2 regions of the Arthrobacter sp. 01L42 genome follow, and region 2 is predicted to be linked to the other one. Evidence: riboswitches for the same ligand, from Rfam matches in the RefSeq annotation. Region 2 holds a riboswitch; the other holds the start of a gene.
What was found. A riboswitch is a leader RNA that binds a small molecule or an ion and turns the genes downstream of it on or off. The one in region 2 is predicted to bind glycine.

Region 1 (7,494 bases), on a different contig from region 2:
GGCGTTCTGCATAGGCCCCTCCCAACACCGGATGTGCAGGCGCCAGACAGCGGATGGGTGTGGGGTGTCTATAGCCAAGAGCGCCTTCTAGAATACGCCGTGGAGCTGTATGGCAGAGCATGCCTAGCCTACGAAGAATTGTGTTCTCACACATTTCGGAAGTTCGATTGGGCCTTGTCACTACTTTCCCAGCGACCAATAAGTGTGGTCGGGGTGCTCAGAATTGGCCACAGGACCGGCTGGGACGGGGCGCCCGCCGTTAGCTTCCGGGTGCTTCCCACGAAACTCATGAAACAGGCCACTACGGATTCCCCGCATGACTGGATGATGTCGAGGACAGGACGCTGTGCCCTGAGGTTCGAGATCGAACAAGAGGAGTGGGGCTTCGAGCCAGAGATTGGAATCAGCAACGAGGCGCTCAACGAGTGGATGCAGACCGCCCGAGCATCGTCGCCATTCGTGCGTTTCTCCAGCGTTGGCTCTTTGCTAGAAACCAACCACGATAGAGCGTCGAGTGAAATCGCCCTGAATTGGCTTGCCGATGACCTGAAAGCAATTGGTATGTTCTCCGGCAACGCACGCATTGACTAACCCAGGTCCGCTGAGAGTTAGAGCGCCTTCCTATAGTGGGCGCCAGATTTCCTGCTCAGCAACATGAATGTCCTGCTGCGAAATTACGCCGGGTCCATCATCGGCGGTTGCAAAGACTTCTTGGATGCTTGCCCTGGTCGAACCGGCTGCACCGATTCGCCGTCTACGCCTCCCGCAGCACACCAACCGCGGCCACCAAATACGGCACCGGATCCGGGTCCGTCCCCGCGGCCCACTGCATCCAGGCCTCGAACGTCGCGCCGATCAGCGCTGCGCACAGATACCCCGCGATATCCTCGCGCACCCCGGCCGAAACCAGGTACGTCCGCGTCCTCTCCCGCTGCGGCACAAGGGACTCGTAGCTCCGGCTCGCCAGCTCGGGGTGTTCGGGGATCAGCCGGAGCCGGCCCCGCGTGACCGCCAGGTCCGGCAGAACAGAAACCTCGGCGACCGCAGCCTCGCGCAGGCCCGCCAGGACGTCGCTGTCGGCCCCGCCGGCAGCGCGGGCTGACTCCAGCACCCGGCCGGAGGCCTCGTCTACGGGCTTGCGGCCGCCGGCGGACGCATCGACGCCTTGGCGAACGTGGCCGGCATCATGGACAACTTCGCCCCGATCTACGAAGTGGACGACGACACCTGGGACCGCGTCTTCCGGATCAACGTCACCGCCCTCATGCGCCTGACCCGCGCGGTGGTGCCGCTGATGCTGGACGCCGGGACCGGCTCCGTGGTCAACGTCGCCTCCGAGGCCGGCCTGCGCGGGTCCGCCGCCGGCGCCGCCTACACCGCGTCCAAGCACGCCGTCGTGGGCCTGACCAAGAACTCGGCCGCGATGTACGGGCCGAAGGGCCTGCGCTTCAACGCCGTGGCCCCCGGCCCCACCATCACCAACATCGTGGCCACCTGGGGATCCCAGCTCGCGGCCGAACGCCTCGGCCCGCTGATGCAGGCCACCGTCCCCACCCCCGCCACCGCCGCGCAGCTCGCCGCGTCCATCACCTTCCTGCTCAGCGACGACGGCACCAACATCAACGGCGCCATCCTCGCCTCCGACGGCGGCTGGTCCGCGCTGTAGGGGAGCGGCACCCCACGCAAGCGGACGACGGCGGGAAGTCCCGCCGTCGTCCGCTGGATCGGGATCAAATCCGTGATTGCACCATCGGATCCGCTGGTGCAATCACGTCCACACATCGCGGGTGAGCCCGGATTTTACGTGGACGGGAAGGTGGGCACGTCCGGCCACCGGCGGGCGGCAATGGATTTGGCACCCAGCCCTGCCAACGCGATGACCAGAGCCAGCAAGATTTTGGGAGGTGCTCCGCCCGCGGGTCCAAGCGTTACCGCCAGGATTTGCCGACTCATCAACAGCATCTCCTGCAGGTCGCCAGCCAGGATACGAGTCCCCAGGACGTAGTTGACCGAGATGAACAGGGCGGGAACAAACCACAACAGGGCAAGGTTCACGGCCCACACCGCGGTCCGCCGCGCAGGACGAAGGCCGCACCATGCCAGGGCGCCACCAACGAGGACGGCGGGAATCCAGAGAGCGATTGACGGCACTGCGACGGGGACGTTGATGTGCCCAACGAAGCCGACAACCCACTCCACCGTCCACGAAGCGAACGGCACCGCCACGAGTCCGGCGCCCAATGCCGCCAGGCTCCGGGTCCTTGAACAGAGCAGCAGGTGCGCCACGAGGGCAGCAGCGAGGGATGCGGTCACGCCCGCGAGCAGCCCGGCGAAGTACAGGCTCGCCATTGTTCCGCCCGCCAAGCCGCCGTCGAGCACTGTGAAGGACTGGACGGCAGCCGTGAACTGGACCACAAGAACGCCGGCTGCCGCGCACCACGTCACCAGTCGCCGTCGGGCGGGGGACCAGATGCGCACCGCGAGTCCGGCCGCTGCACCTCCTACGGTGAGGAGGGCTACGATCGTGGTGAGTTCGTACTGGCTTAGCGGCAGTAACGACACAGGCATCTGGTCTGGAACGACCTCTGCGCCCCACAAGTTCTGCAACGGGAGCTGTGCGCCGGATACCAGCCATGGGCCCAAGCCGAGCAATCCTGCGAGGATCCCGATCAGCCACCCCCAAGCGGCATCCCCGGCGGGAGTCCTGCTTGGTGGTCTGCTGGGAGCTGCCTGTTCCATCGCTTGATCCGGAAGGCTCACGGAGGCTCCTTGCGTATGAGCGCTCTGGGAGGGACGCGCATGAAAATGTAAAGTATCCCGTTTAGAATAATGCACCGAATGGACTAACCCCCTGGGTCCGATCCACGAGGTGGACGACGACCTCTGGGACCGCGTGTTCCGGATCAACGACACGGCCCTCATGCGCCTCACCCACGCAAGCGGACGACGGCGAAGAGCTCCCGCCGTCGTCCGCGGGACAGCGACTCAATTGAAATAAATTTTGCATCCTGCCCGGGAACCGGATAAATTGTGAGCTGTGTCACCGACCAGTGGCACAGCTTATGATCTGCGGCGGGAGAGTCCTGCCGGTACGTTCAGCAGGCGCCGTAGGAGCAAATCCTCCCCAGGAATCTCTCAGGCCCACGTACCGCCGCGGCAAGGCAACTCTGGAAAGCAGTCCGGGCAACCGGGCTCACCGACGGTGCAAGTGGCGCGCTGCTATCAGCAGGGCAAAACGGAAACTCTCAGGTCCAATACAGAGCGGGGAGGAACCCGAATCATCGTGGCGTCTTGATGCCACCTGAATTATGGAGTTCCTCTCATGACGGTTCAATCGTCCCCGTCCACCTTCGCAGACCGCCACATCGGCGCCCGCCGCCAGGCCGACATCGACACCATGCTCAAGGCCGTCGGCTACGACAGCGTTGATGGCCTCGTTGACAACGCGGTCCCCGATTCCATCCGCCAGGAAAAGCCCCTCACCCTGGACAGCGCCCTCAGCGAAGTCCAGGTGCTGGCCGAACTGCGCAAGCTCGCCTACAAGAACAAGACGGCCGTGCAGATGATCGGCCAGGGCTACTACGACACCGTCACCCCGCCGGTGATCCGCCGCAACATCCTCGAAGCCCCCGCCTGGTACACCGCCTACACCCCGTACCAGCCGGAGATCTCCCAGGGCCGGCTCGAGGCGCTGCTGAACTTCCAGACCATGGTCCAGGACCTCACCGCGCTCCCGGTCGCCAATGCGTCCCTCCTGGACGAGGCCACCGCGGTTGCCGAGGCCGTGCTTCTCATGCGCCGCGCCAACAAAAACAAGTCCGCTGCCGGGGCCAAGACCGTCCTCGACGCCGACTGCCTCCCGCAGACCATTGCCATCGTCAGGGGCCGAGCGGAGGCGCTGGGCTTCGAGGTGCAGGTCGCTGACCTCTCCGCCGGTCTGCCCGACGGCGACATCAACGGTCTCGTCCTCCAGCAGCCGGGCGTCTCCGGCCGGGTGTGGGACCAGTCCGGCGTGATCGCGGAGGCCAAAGAACGCGGCGCACTGGTCACCGTGGCGGCGGATCTGCTTGCCCTGACCCTGATCACCCCTCCGGGCGAGCAGGGCGCGGACATCGCCGTCGGATCCACCCAGCGCCTGGGCGTGCCGCTGTTCTTCGGCGGCCCGCACGCCGCGTACATGGCGGTGCGCGAGGGCATGGAACGCACGCTCCCCGGCCGCATCGTCGGCGTCTCCAAGGACAACGCCGGTGTCCCGGCCTACCGCCTGGCCCTGCAGACCCGCGAGCAGCACATCCGCCGTGAGAAGGCCACGTCCAACATCTGCACCGCCCAGGCGCTGCTGGCCATCGTGTCCTCGTTTTACGCCGTTTACCACGGCCCCGACGGGCTGAAGGCGATCGCCCAGACCGTCCACAACAACACCCGCGCCCTTGCCGCCACGCTGAAGATCGTCGGCCGGGAACTGGTGAGCGACTCCTTCTTCGACACCCTCACGGTCCGCGTGCCCGGCAAGGCCGCCAAGGTCATCGCCGCCGCCGAGGCCCGGGGCATCAACCTGCGGCTCATCGACGCGGACACAGTTGGCGTGTCCGTCGATGAAACCACGACGCCGGAGGTCCTCTCCGCGGTCGTCGTCGCCTTTGGCGCCGGCCCGGTGGTGGAGGCCAAGGGCTTCGAACTGCCCGAGACGGTGCTGCGCACCTCCGACTTCCTGCAGCACCCGGTGTTCAACACGCACCGCTCCGAAACCCAGCTGCTGCGCTACATCCGCAAGCTCTCGGACCGCGACCTCGCCCTGGACCGCACCATGATCCCGCTGGGCTCCTGCACCATGAAGCTGAACGCCACGGCCGAGATGGAAGCCATCTCCTGGCCGGAGTTCGCCTCCATCCACCCGTTCGCGCCGGACTCCCAGACCGAGGGCTGGCGGGAACTCATCAGCGGCCTCGAAGCTGACCTCGCCGAAATCACGGGCTATGACCAGGTCTCCATCCAGCCGAACGCCGGCTCCCAGGGCGAGCTCGCCGGCCTGCTGGCCATCCGCGGCTACCACCACTCCCGCGGGGAGGCCCAGCGCAACGTCTGCCTGATCCCGGCCTCCGCGCACGGCACCAACGCCGCCTCCGCCGTGCTGGCCGGCATGAAGGTCGTGGTCGTGGCCACGGCTTCGGACGGCACGATCGACCACGCGGACCTGACGGCCAAGATCGAGCTGCACAAGGATGCGCTGTCCTGCATCATGATCACCTACCCGTCCACCCACGGTGTGTACGACACAGACGTCCGCGAGGTCTGCGACTCCGTGCATGCGGCCGGTGGGCAGGTCTACGTCGACGGCGCCAACCTCAACGCCCTCGTCGGGCTGGCCCAGCCGGGCAAGTTTGGCGGTGACGTCTCGCACCTGAACCTGCACAAGACCTTCTGCATCCCGCACGGCGGCGGCGGACCGGGCGTCGGCCCGGTCGCGGCCAAAGCCCACCTGGCGCCGTTCATGCCAGGGGACGCGAACAAGGTCGAACCGGGAAAGGGAGTTGCCATCTCCGCTTCGCGTTACGGATCCGCCGGTGTGCTGCCGATCTCCTGGGCGTACGTGAAGTTGATGGGCGGCCAGGGCCTCACCGAGGCCACCAAGTCCGCGCTGCTCGCGGCGAACTACATCGCATCCCGGCTGGATGAGCACTTCCCGGTTCTCTACACGGGGGAGAGCGGCCTGGTGGCGCACGAGTGCATCCTGGATTTGCGGGAACTCACGGCCAGGACCGGCGTCACCGCTGAGGACGTGGCCAAGCGCCTCATCGACTTCGGCTTCCACGCCCCCACGCTGTCCTTCCCCGTGGCGGGCACCCTCATGGTGGAGCCCACCGAGTCCGAGGACCTTGCGGAGATCGATCGCTTCATCGAGGCGATGATCACCATCCGCCAGGAGATCGACCAGGTCTCCAACGGCGATTTCACGGTGGAGAACTCCCCGCTGCGCAACGCACCCCACACGGCAGCCGCCGTCGTCAGCACCGACTGGACCCGCGAGTACCCGCGTGAGCAGGCCGCATTCCCCGTCCACACACTCAGGCAGGACAAGTACTTCCCGCCGGTCGGACGCATCGACGGCGCCGCCGGAGACCGCAACCTGGTCTGCTCCTGCCCGCCGCTTTCCGAATTCGAAAACTAAGGATCCCTGATGAGTGAGAACTACACCGCTCTCTACGAGCAGCACAAAAAGGCCGGCGCCTCCTTCACGGACTTCGGCGGCTGGCAGATGCCGCTGAAGTACAGCTCCGAACTCGCCGAGCACCACGCCGTCCGCAACGCCGCGGGCCTGTTCGACCTCTCCCACATGGGCGAAGTCTGGGTCACCGGCCCGGACGCCGCGGCGTTCCTCGACTACGCCCTGGCCGGGAAGCTGTCGGCCGTGGCCGTCGGCAAGGCGAAGTACTCGCTGATCTGCCAGGAAGACGGCGGCATCATCGATGACCTCATCTCCTACCGCCGCGGTGAGGACAAGTACCTGGTGGTCCCCAACGCAGGCAACGCCAAGGTCGTGGCCGCGGCACTGGCCGAAAGGGCCGGTTCTGCCCAAGAAGGCGGGTTCGACGTGACGGTGGAAGACGTTTCCGCCCAGATCTCGCTGATCGCCGTCCAGGGCCCGAACGCCGAAGCCATCCTGCTGACGCTGGTCCCGGCCGAGCAGCATGTCCTGGTCACCGAGCTGAAGTACTACGCTGCGGTTGAGGTTCAGATCAACGGACAAGATCTGCTCCTCGCCCGCACCGGTTACACCGGCGAGGACGGCTTCGAGATCTACATCTCGAACGAGGATGCGGCAGGTCTCTGGGAAGCACTGCTGGAAACCGGTGCCAGCCACGGGCTCATCCCGGCCGGCCTGGCCTGCCGTGACTCGCTGCGTTTGGAAGCCGGCATGCCGCTCTATGGCAACGAACTCTCCCGCGAAGGCAACCCATACGCAGCAGGCCTGGGCCCGGTCGTCTCGCTCGCCAAGGAGTCGGACTTCGTCGGCAAGGCCGCCCTGAGCGAGCTCAAGGCAGCCGGCGCAGGCTCCACGACCGGCCGCAAACTCGTCGGGCTCAAGGGCCTCGGACGCCGTGCCGCCCGCAGCCACTACCCGGTCCTCAAGGACGGCAACGTCGTCGGCGAAGTGACCTCCGGACAGCCCAGCCCCACCCTCGGCTACCCGGTCGCGATGGCCTACGTCGACATCGAACACGCCGCACCGGGCACAGCCCTGGACATTGACCTCCGCGGCAAGACGGAGCCTTTCGAAGTCGTCGCACTGCCGTTCTACAAGCGCCAAAAGTAGCCGGCCGCCGCTGGCTGAGCCTGCCGAAACCACATACGAACTTAAGGATTGAGATAAATGAGCAAAGTTGTAGCCGAACTGAAGTACTCCGCTGAACACGAGTGGGTTGCTGCCGACGGATCTGGCCCTGCAGGAATTGGGATTTCGGCCGTGGCCGCCGACGCCCTGGGCGACATCGT
Region 2 (7,494 bases):
CGCCGGGGCGAGTTCGGACACGCCCGCGGGAAGCCGGAGATTGCCCTGGTAGGAGGCCGTCAGGATTGAGCCGAGAATCGCCGTACCCAGCAGGGACCCCACTTCGTAGCCGGTCTCGGAGATAGCGGCGGCTGCCCCTGCCTTATCGGCGGGCGCCGCGCCCAGGATCAGGTCATTGGAGATCGTCTCCGCGGCCCCCACCCCCAGGCAGAGCACCAGCAGGGCGGCAAGGAGCAGCGACGGGCCCTGGCTGTGGTCGCCGAATGCCACCACGAAATAGCCCGCCGCGCTCAGCAGCAGGCCGCCGGCCACCACAAAGCCGGGCCGCACCTTGCGCACCAGCGGGACCACGAGCAGCCCCGCTACAACCGTGGCGATGAGGGCCGGGACCATGGCGACGCCGGAGGCCGAGGGGGACTGGCCCTCCAGCAGCTGCAGGTGCTGGGCCAGGAAGAGAATGAAGCCGTTGAAGGAGAACAGTGCCAGGACGTTGGCCACAATGGCCGTACTGAAGATCCGGTTGCCAAACAGGCTGACGTCGAGCATCGGCGCGGTGCTGTGGTCTGTCCTGTGGATACGGGCAAGCGCGCGTTGCCGCCGGATGAACACATAGCCCATGAGCAGGCCGGTTCCGATGCTCGCGAAGGCCTCGGGAGCCGGCCCGTGGGTGGCAAGGGCTTTGATCCCGTAGACCACCGGCACCATGACCAGCAGGGACAGGGCAATGCTGGGCACGTCCACCCGGCCCGGCTTCGGATCGCGGGATTCCGGGATCAGGGCCGGCCCGAGCAGCAGCAGCGGCAGGATGATCGGCACCGCGACCAGCAGGACGGCGCCCCACCAGAAGTGTTCCACCAGCCAGCCGCCGACAATCGGGCCGAGGGCGGCGCCGCCGGAGAAGCCGGCGGCCCAGATTGCCACCGCCAGCCTGCGCCGGTTGGGCTGCGGAAAGATGTTCCGGATCAGCGACAGCGTGGATGGCATCAGCATGGCGCCGAACAGGCCAAGCCCGGCGCGGCCGGCGATCAGCCATTCCGCACTCGGCGCGAACGCCGTCACGGCGGACACCGCGGCAAAGCCTGCGCTGCCCACGAACAGCAGCCGGCGCCGGCCGATCCTGTCGCCCAGGGAACCCATCGCGACCAGGAGTCCGGCCAGGACCAGGGGGTAGGCGTCGACGATCCAGAGCAGTTCGACGCCGGAGGCGGTCAGGCTGCTGGCGATGGCCGGCAGGGCGAACGTGAGCGCGGTGTTGTCCACGGCCACGAGCAGGACGGGGAACATCAGCAGGGCCAGCGCCACCCAGTCACGCCACGGTGCCCGGGGCCCGGTGGCCGCAGGAGTGCTGGTGGCTACGGTGATCGATGAAATGCTCATGAGAATAACTGTACCGTCTGGACGGTACAGTTAAGAAATGCGCGCGCGGACAGGCATGATGGGAGGCATGCCCAGGAAACCCGTCGCCCGCGAGGCCGTCCTCGATGCCTTCGAATCCCTGCTCATCGAAGTCGGTGAACGCGCCGCGACGCTGGACGCCGTCGCGCGCCGGGCCGGCGTCTCCAAGGGCGGCCTGCTCTACCATTTCCCGACCAAAGAGGCCATGATCGCGGTCCTGCTGGAACGGCTGGACCGGCTTCTGGCTGCGGATGTTGCGGCCATGGCGGCAGCCCCGGAAGGGGCGGCGGCGTACTTCATCAAGTCCTCGGTGTGGGCGGACACGCCCATGGACCGGGTCTTCGTGGCGGCTACGCGGCTCGCCGAGGTGGCGCACGGGGAAACCCTCCGCCGCTTCGCCGCCGGCCAGGCGAGCTGGCTGGAACTGCTGGCGGCCGACGTCGGGCCCGCCATGGCGAAGGCCGTCCTGTGCATGGGGGACGGGCTGTACTTCAACGCCATGCTGGCGCGGGGTCCCGGCGGGCCGCCGCCGGAAGTCGAGGCGGACGTCCAGAGCCTCCTGGCCGCCGTCGAGCGCCTGCGCGGCTGAAGCCCACACCCACACCCACCCCTACTCCCCGCCGACCCCCCCTTACTCCCCGCCGAATTCGCCGGAAGCGTTCGAGTACGCCGGAAAGTTGCGGCGACTCCGGGCGTTTCCGGCGAAATCGCGCCGCCGGATTGGCCGCCGGGTGGCTCGTGGCCCGTAACCTGGGTCCGCCGCCGGGAGGGAGTTTGCGGACGCGCGCTCGGCATAGGACAATGAGAGCTGTGACTGTTGTCACCCCCGATTGAACACCCAATTAAATACGCCTTTGATCTGCGGCGGGAGAGTCCTGCAAGTAGGTACAAGCAGGCGCCGTAGGAGCAAACCCTCCCCAGGAATCTCTCAGGCCCATGTACCGCCGCGGCAAGGCATCTCTGGAAAGTAGCAGGCGTGTCCCGGACATGCTGTGCTCACCGACGGTGCAAGCGGAGCCCTGAAACGCGGGCTGCGCGGAAACTCTCAGGTCCAATACAGAGCGGGGAGGAACCCGAATCAATGTGGCGTACCCTGCGCCGCCTGAGTTATGGAGTTCCTTGTGACTGTTACCCCAGCCTCCACGTCCTTCGTTGACCGGCATATCGGCGCGCGCCGCCAGGCCGACGTCGACGCCATGCTGAAGGCTGTCGGCTACGACACCGTCGACGCCCTGGTGGACACCGCCGTTCCGAAGGACATCCGCCAGGACGCCGACCTCGCGCTCGCCGCGGCCCTGAGCGAGGTCGAAGTCCTCGCCGAGCTGCGCAAGCTGGCGTCGAAGAACAAAACCGCCGTGCAGATGATCGGGCAGGGCTACTACGACACGCTCACCCCGCCGGTGATCCGCCGCAACATCCTCGAAGCCCCGGCCTGGTACACCGCGTACACGCCCTACCAGCCGGAGATCTCGCAGGGCCGGCTCGAGGCGCTGCTGAACTTCCAGACCATGGTCCAGGACCTCGTCGGCCTGCCGATCGCCAACGCCTCCCTGCTGGATGAAGCCACCGCCGTGGCCGAGGCCGTGCTGATGATGCGCCGCGCGAATAAGAACAAGACGGCGCACGACGGCAAGACCGTCCTCGACGCCGACTGCCTGCCCCAGACCATCGCGATCGTCAAGGGCCGAGCGGAGGCGCTGGGCTTCGAGGTCGAGGTCGCCGACCTCTCCAAGGGCCTGCCCGACGGCGTCATCAACGGCGTCGTCCTGCAGCAGCCGGGCGTCTCCGGCCGCGTGTTCGACCACACCGCCGTGATCGCCGACGCCAAGGAACGCGGCGCCCTCGTCACCGTCGCGGCAGATCTCCTCTCCCTGACCCTGATCACGTCCCCGGGCGAGCAGGGCGCTGACATCGCCGTCGGATCCGCCCAGCGCTTCGGCGTGCCGCTGTTCTTCGGCGGACCGCACGCTGCCTACATGGCCGTCCAGAAGGGGCTCGAGCGCTCCATGCCCGGCCGCCTCGTGGGTGTCTCCAAGGACAACGCCGGCGTTCCCGCCTACCGCCTGGCCCTGCAGACCCGCGAGCAGCATATCCGCCGCGAGAAAGCCACCTCCAACATCTGCACCGCCCAGGCCCTGCTGGCCATCGTGGCTTCCTTCTACGCCGTCTACCACGGCCCGGACGGGCTGAAGGCAATCGCCCAGTCGGTCCACGTCCACGCGAAGACCATCGCCGCCTCCCTGAAGGCCGCCGGCCTGGATGTGCTGCACACCTCCTTCTTCGACACCATCACCGTCTCCGTGCCGGGCCGGGCAGCTGAGATCATCGCGGCAGCCGACGCCAAGGGCGTCAACCTGCGCGCCATCGACGCCGACACCGTCGGCATCTCCGCCGACGAGGCCACGACGGTTGCCGTCGTCGCCGACGTCATAGCCGCGTTCGGCGCGTCCGTGACTGCCGCGGCTGCAGGCACGGACACTGCGTTCGGCCTGGACCCCGCCGTCGAGCGCACCTCCGACTACCTGCAGCACCCGGTGTTCAACACGCACCGTTCCGAGACCCAGTTGCTGCGCTACATCCGTCGCCTCTCGGACCGCGACCTTGCCCTGGACCGGACCATGATCCCGCTGGGCTCGTGCACCATGAAGCTGAACGCCACCGCCGAGATGGAAGCCATCTCCTGGCCGGAGTTCGCCTCCATCCACCCGTTCGCCCCGGAATCCCAGACCGCCGGCTGGCGTGAACTGATCGAGGACCTCGAAGGCCAGCTGACCGAGATCACCGGCTACGACCAGGTCTCCATCCAGCCCAACGCCGGTTCCCAGGGCGAGCTCGCCGGGCTGCTGGCGATCCGCGGCTACCACCTCTCCCGCGGGGAGGCCCAGCGCAACGTCTGCCTGATCCCGGCCTCCGCGCACGGCACCAACGCCGCCTCCGCCGTGCTGGCCGGCATGAAGGTCGTGGTCGTGGCCACGGCTTCGGACGGCACGATCGACCACGCGGACCTGACCGCCAAGATCGAGCTGCACAAGGACGCGCTGTCCTGCATCATGATCACCTACCCGTCCACGCACGGGGTGTACGACGCCGATGTCCGCGAGGTATGCGACGCGGTCCACGCCGCCGGCGGCCAGGTCTACATCGACGGCGCCAACCTCAACGCCCTGGTCGGGCTGGCCCAGCCCGGCATGTTCGGCGGCGACGTCTCGCACCTGAACCTGCACAAGACCTTCTGCATCCCGCACGGCGGCGGCGGACCGGGCGTCGGCCCGGTCGCGGCCAAGGCGCACCTGGCCCCGTTCATGCCGGGCAACGCTGCTGATCCCGCCAACGGCGCCGACGGCACCCCGATCTCCGCCTCCCGCTACGGCTCGGCCGGCGTGCTGCCGATCTCCTGGGCCTACGTGAAGCTGATGGGCGGCCGCGGCCTCACCGAGGCGACCAAGTCCGCGCTGCTCGCGGCGAACTACATCGCGGCCCGCCTCAACGACTCCTTCCCGGTGCTCTACACCGGCGAAGGCGGCCTGGTGGCCCACGAGTGCATCCTGGACCTGCGCGAACTCACGGCCAAGACCGGCGTGACCGCCGAGGACGTGGCCAAGCGCCTGATCGACTACGGCTTCCACGCCCCCACCCTGGCGTTCCCGGTGGCCGGCACCCTGATGGTGGAGCCCACCGAATCCGAGGACCTGGGCGAGATCGACCGCTTCATCACGGCCATGGTCGCCATCCGCGCCGAGATCGACCAGGTGGCCAACGGCGATTTCACCGTGGAGCACAGCCCGCTGCGCAACGCCCCGCACACCGCCGCTGCCGTGATCAGCACCGACTGGACCCGCGAGTACCCGCGTGAGCAGGCCGTCTTCCCGGTCCACACGCTCAAGCAGGACAAGTACTTCCCGCCCGTCGGCCGCATCGACGGCGCAGCCGGGGACCGCAACCTGATCTGCTCGTGCCCTCCCCTCGAGGCCTTCGAAGAAGACACAGCAGTCCACTCCGACGACTCCGCCAACTCCGCCTCTGACAACTAGGGACAGCCAACGATGACTGAGAACTACACGGCTCTGTACGAAGAGCACAAGAAGCTCGGCGCCTCCTTCACGGACTTCGGCGGTTGGCAGATGCCGCTGAAGTACAGCTCGGAACTAGCCGAGCACCACGCCGTCCGCAAGTCCGCGGGCCTGTTCGACCTCTCCCACATGGGCGAAGTCTGGGTCACCGGCCCCGACGCCGCAGCCTTCCTGGACTACGCCCTGGTCGGCAAGATCTCGGCGATGGCCATCGGCAAGGCCAAGTACTCGCTGATCTGCAACGAGGACGGCGGCATCATCGATGACCTCATCACCTACCGCCGCGGCGACCAGAAATTCCTTGTGGTCCCCAATGCGGGCAACGCGAAGGTCGTCGCCGCGGCCCTGGCCGAGCGCGTCGGTTCCGGAAAGGACGGCGGATTCGACGTCACCGTCCAGGACGCCTCTGCTGAGACCTCGCTGATCGCCGTGCAGGGACCCAAGGCCCAGGAGATCCTGCTGCGCCTGGTCCCCGCCGCGCAGCACGAGCTCGTCACCGGCCTGAAGTACTACGCCGCCGTGGACGTCCCGTTCATGTTCGCTGGAGCCAGCCAGGACCTCCTGCTGGCCCGCACCGGCTACACCGGCGAAGACGGCTTCGAGATCTTTGTCGCGAACGACGCCGCCGCCGCCCTCTGGCAGGCGCTCGTCGCCATCGCAGAGGACGGCGAGCTGACCCCCGCCGGGCTCGCGTCCCGCGATTCGCTCCGTCTCGAGGCCGGCATGCCGCTTTACGGCAACGAGCTCTCCCTGGAGGGCGATCCGTTCGCCGCCGGCCTGGGCCCCGTCGTCGCCCTGTCCAAGGAAGGCGACTTCATCGGCAAGGCCGCCTTGGCCGCCAAGAAGGAAACCGGCGCCGGCGCCACGACGGGCCGCAAGCTCGTCGGGCTCAAGGGCCTCGGGCGCCGGGCCGGCCGCGGCCACTACCCGGTCCTCAAGGACGGCAACGTCGTCGGCGAAGTCACCTCCGGCCAGCCCAGCCCGAGCCTCGGCTACCCGGTCGCGATGGCCTATGTCGACGTCGAATTCACTGAGCCCGGCACCGCACTGGACATCGACCTCCGCGGCAAGGCCGAACCCTTCGAAGTTGTCGCACTGCCTTTCTACAAGCGCCAAAAGTAGCCGAAGCTGTCCCGGGGGCTGCGTGACTGTGGTTGCGTCAGCCCGTCGGACCCGGCATCCTCTGCATGCTCGGTCGCGAAGACGCCCGCTGAGCGGACGTAACGCTCCCTTGGACGCATGCTCCCGGATGTCGGGCCCGAAGGGGCCCTGCAGCTCACCTCGGGTTCAACTCACCTCGAGTTCCAAGCGTCGTTTGGGGCGCCTTCGAAAGCCAAAAGTGCTGGGGGATGTACCGCCTGCCGCGGCTCTGGGTTGTCCCAAGCCCGATCATTGGGGGTTGAGCTTGATGACACCCTTGAAGCCTCGGAGCACCCCGGCTCTGGAAGATATCGAAAAGCCACTGTTTCTTCCGGGGAAACGGCTGGCCCCAAAAACTGAACTGAATAGCGGCGGGTGAGGGGATTCCGGAAGCGTGCGTCTAAGCGAGGGACGAGCGAGCACGCGGAGGAATTGCCTCATCCGCCACCCAACCCACCACAATTGTTGTGGCCCACGACTTTTCAAACGTAAAGGAAAAACACATGGCAAAAGTTGCCCCTGAACTGCAGTACTCCGACGAGCACGAGTGGGTTGCCCGCGAGGCCGGAAACGTTGTTTCCATTGGCATCTCCGCCGTCGCCACGGATGCCCTCGGCGACATCGTCTACGTTGACCTGCCGGAGGTCGGCTCCGCCGTGACCGCGGGGGAGACCTGCGGCGAGGTCGAGTCGACCAAGTCGGTCTCGGACCTGTACGCCCCGGTCACGGGCGAGGTCACCGAAATCAACCCCGCCGTCGTCGACGACCCCGCGCTGATCAACAGCGACCCGTACGGCGCCGGCTGGCTGTTCAAGGTCGCCGCCGAGTCCGACGGCCCGCTGCTTTCGGCCCAGGAGTACGCGTCCAAGAACGGTGGCGAGCTGTGAGC

Region 1: linked by a shared signal. The riboswitch ahead of gcvP (aminomethyl-transferring glycine dehydrogenase) and the one ahead of gcvP (aminomethyl-transferring glycine dehydrogenase) in region 2 are both predicted to bind glycine.

What each region holds. Positions count from the first base shown of each region.
Region 1 covers NZ_JBFTSL010000006.1:110,232-117,725, reverse strand. The annotation lists gene AC1DN2_RS06960 (hypothetical protein) at 1-591, shown strand, start outside; gene AC1DN2_RS06955 (hypothetical protein) at 755-1,111, opposite strand; partial or broken gene AC1DN2_RS06950 (SDR family oxidoreductase) at 1,136-1,666, shown strand; gene AC1DN2_RS06945 (hypothetical protein) at 1,801-2,568, opposite strand; glycine riboswitch at 3,064-3,161, shown strand; glycine riboswitch at 3,163-3,270, shown strand; gene gcvP (aminomethyl-transferring glycine dehydrogenase) at 3,323-6,169, shown strand; gene gcvT (glycine cleavage system aminomethyltransferase GcvT) at 6,179-7,315, shown strand; gene gcvH (glycine cleavage system protein GcvH) at 7,373-7,494, shown strand, end outside.
Region 2 covers NZ_JBFTSL010000026.1:2,756-10,249, reverse strand. The annotation lists gene AC1DN2_RS19055 (MFS transporter) at 1-1,377, opposite strand, end outside; gene AC1DN2_RS19050 (TetR/AcrR family transcriptional regulator) at 1,445-1,984, shown strand; glycine riboswitch at 2,251-2,349, shown strand; glycine riboswitch at 2,351-2,465, shown strand; gene gcvP (aminomethyl-transferring glycine dehydrogenase) at 2,505-5,426, shown strand; gene gcvT (glycine cleavage system aminomethyltransferase GcvT) at 5,439-6,587, shown strand; gene gcvH (glycine cleavage system protein GcvH) at 7,109-7,492, shown strand; gene glyA (serine hydroxymethyltransferase) at 7,489-7,494, shown strand, end outside.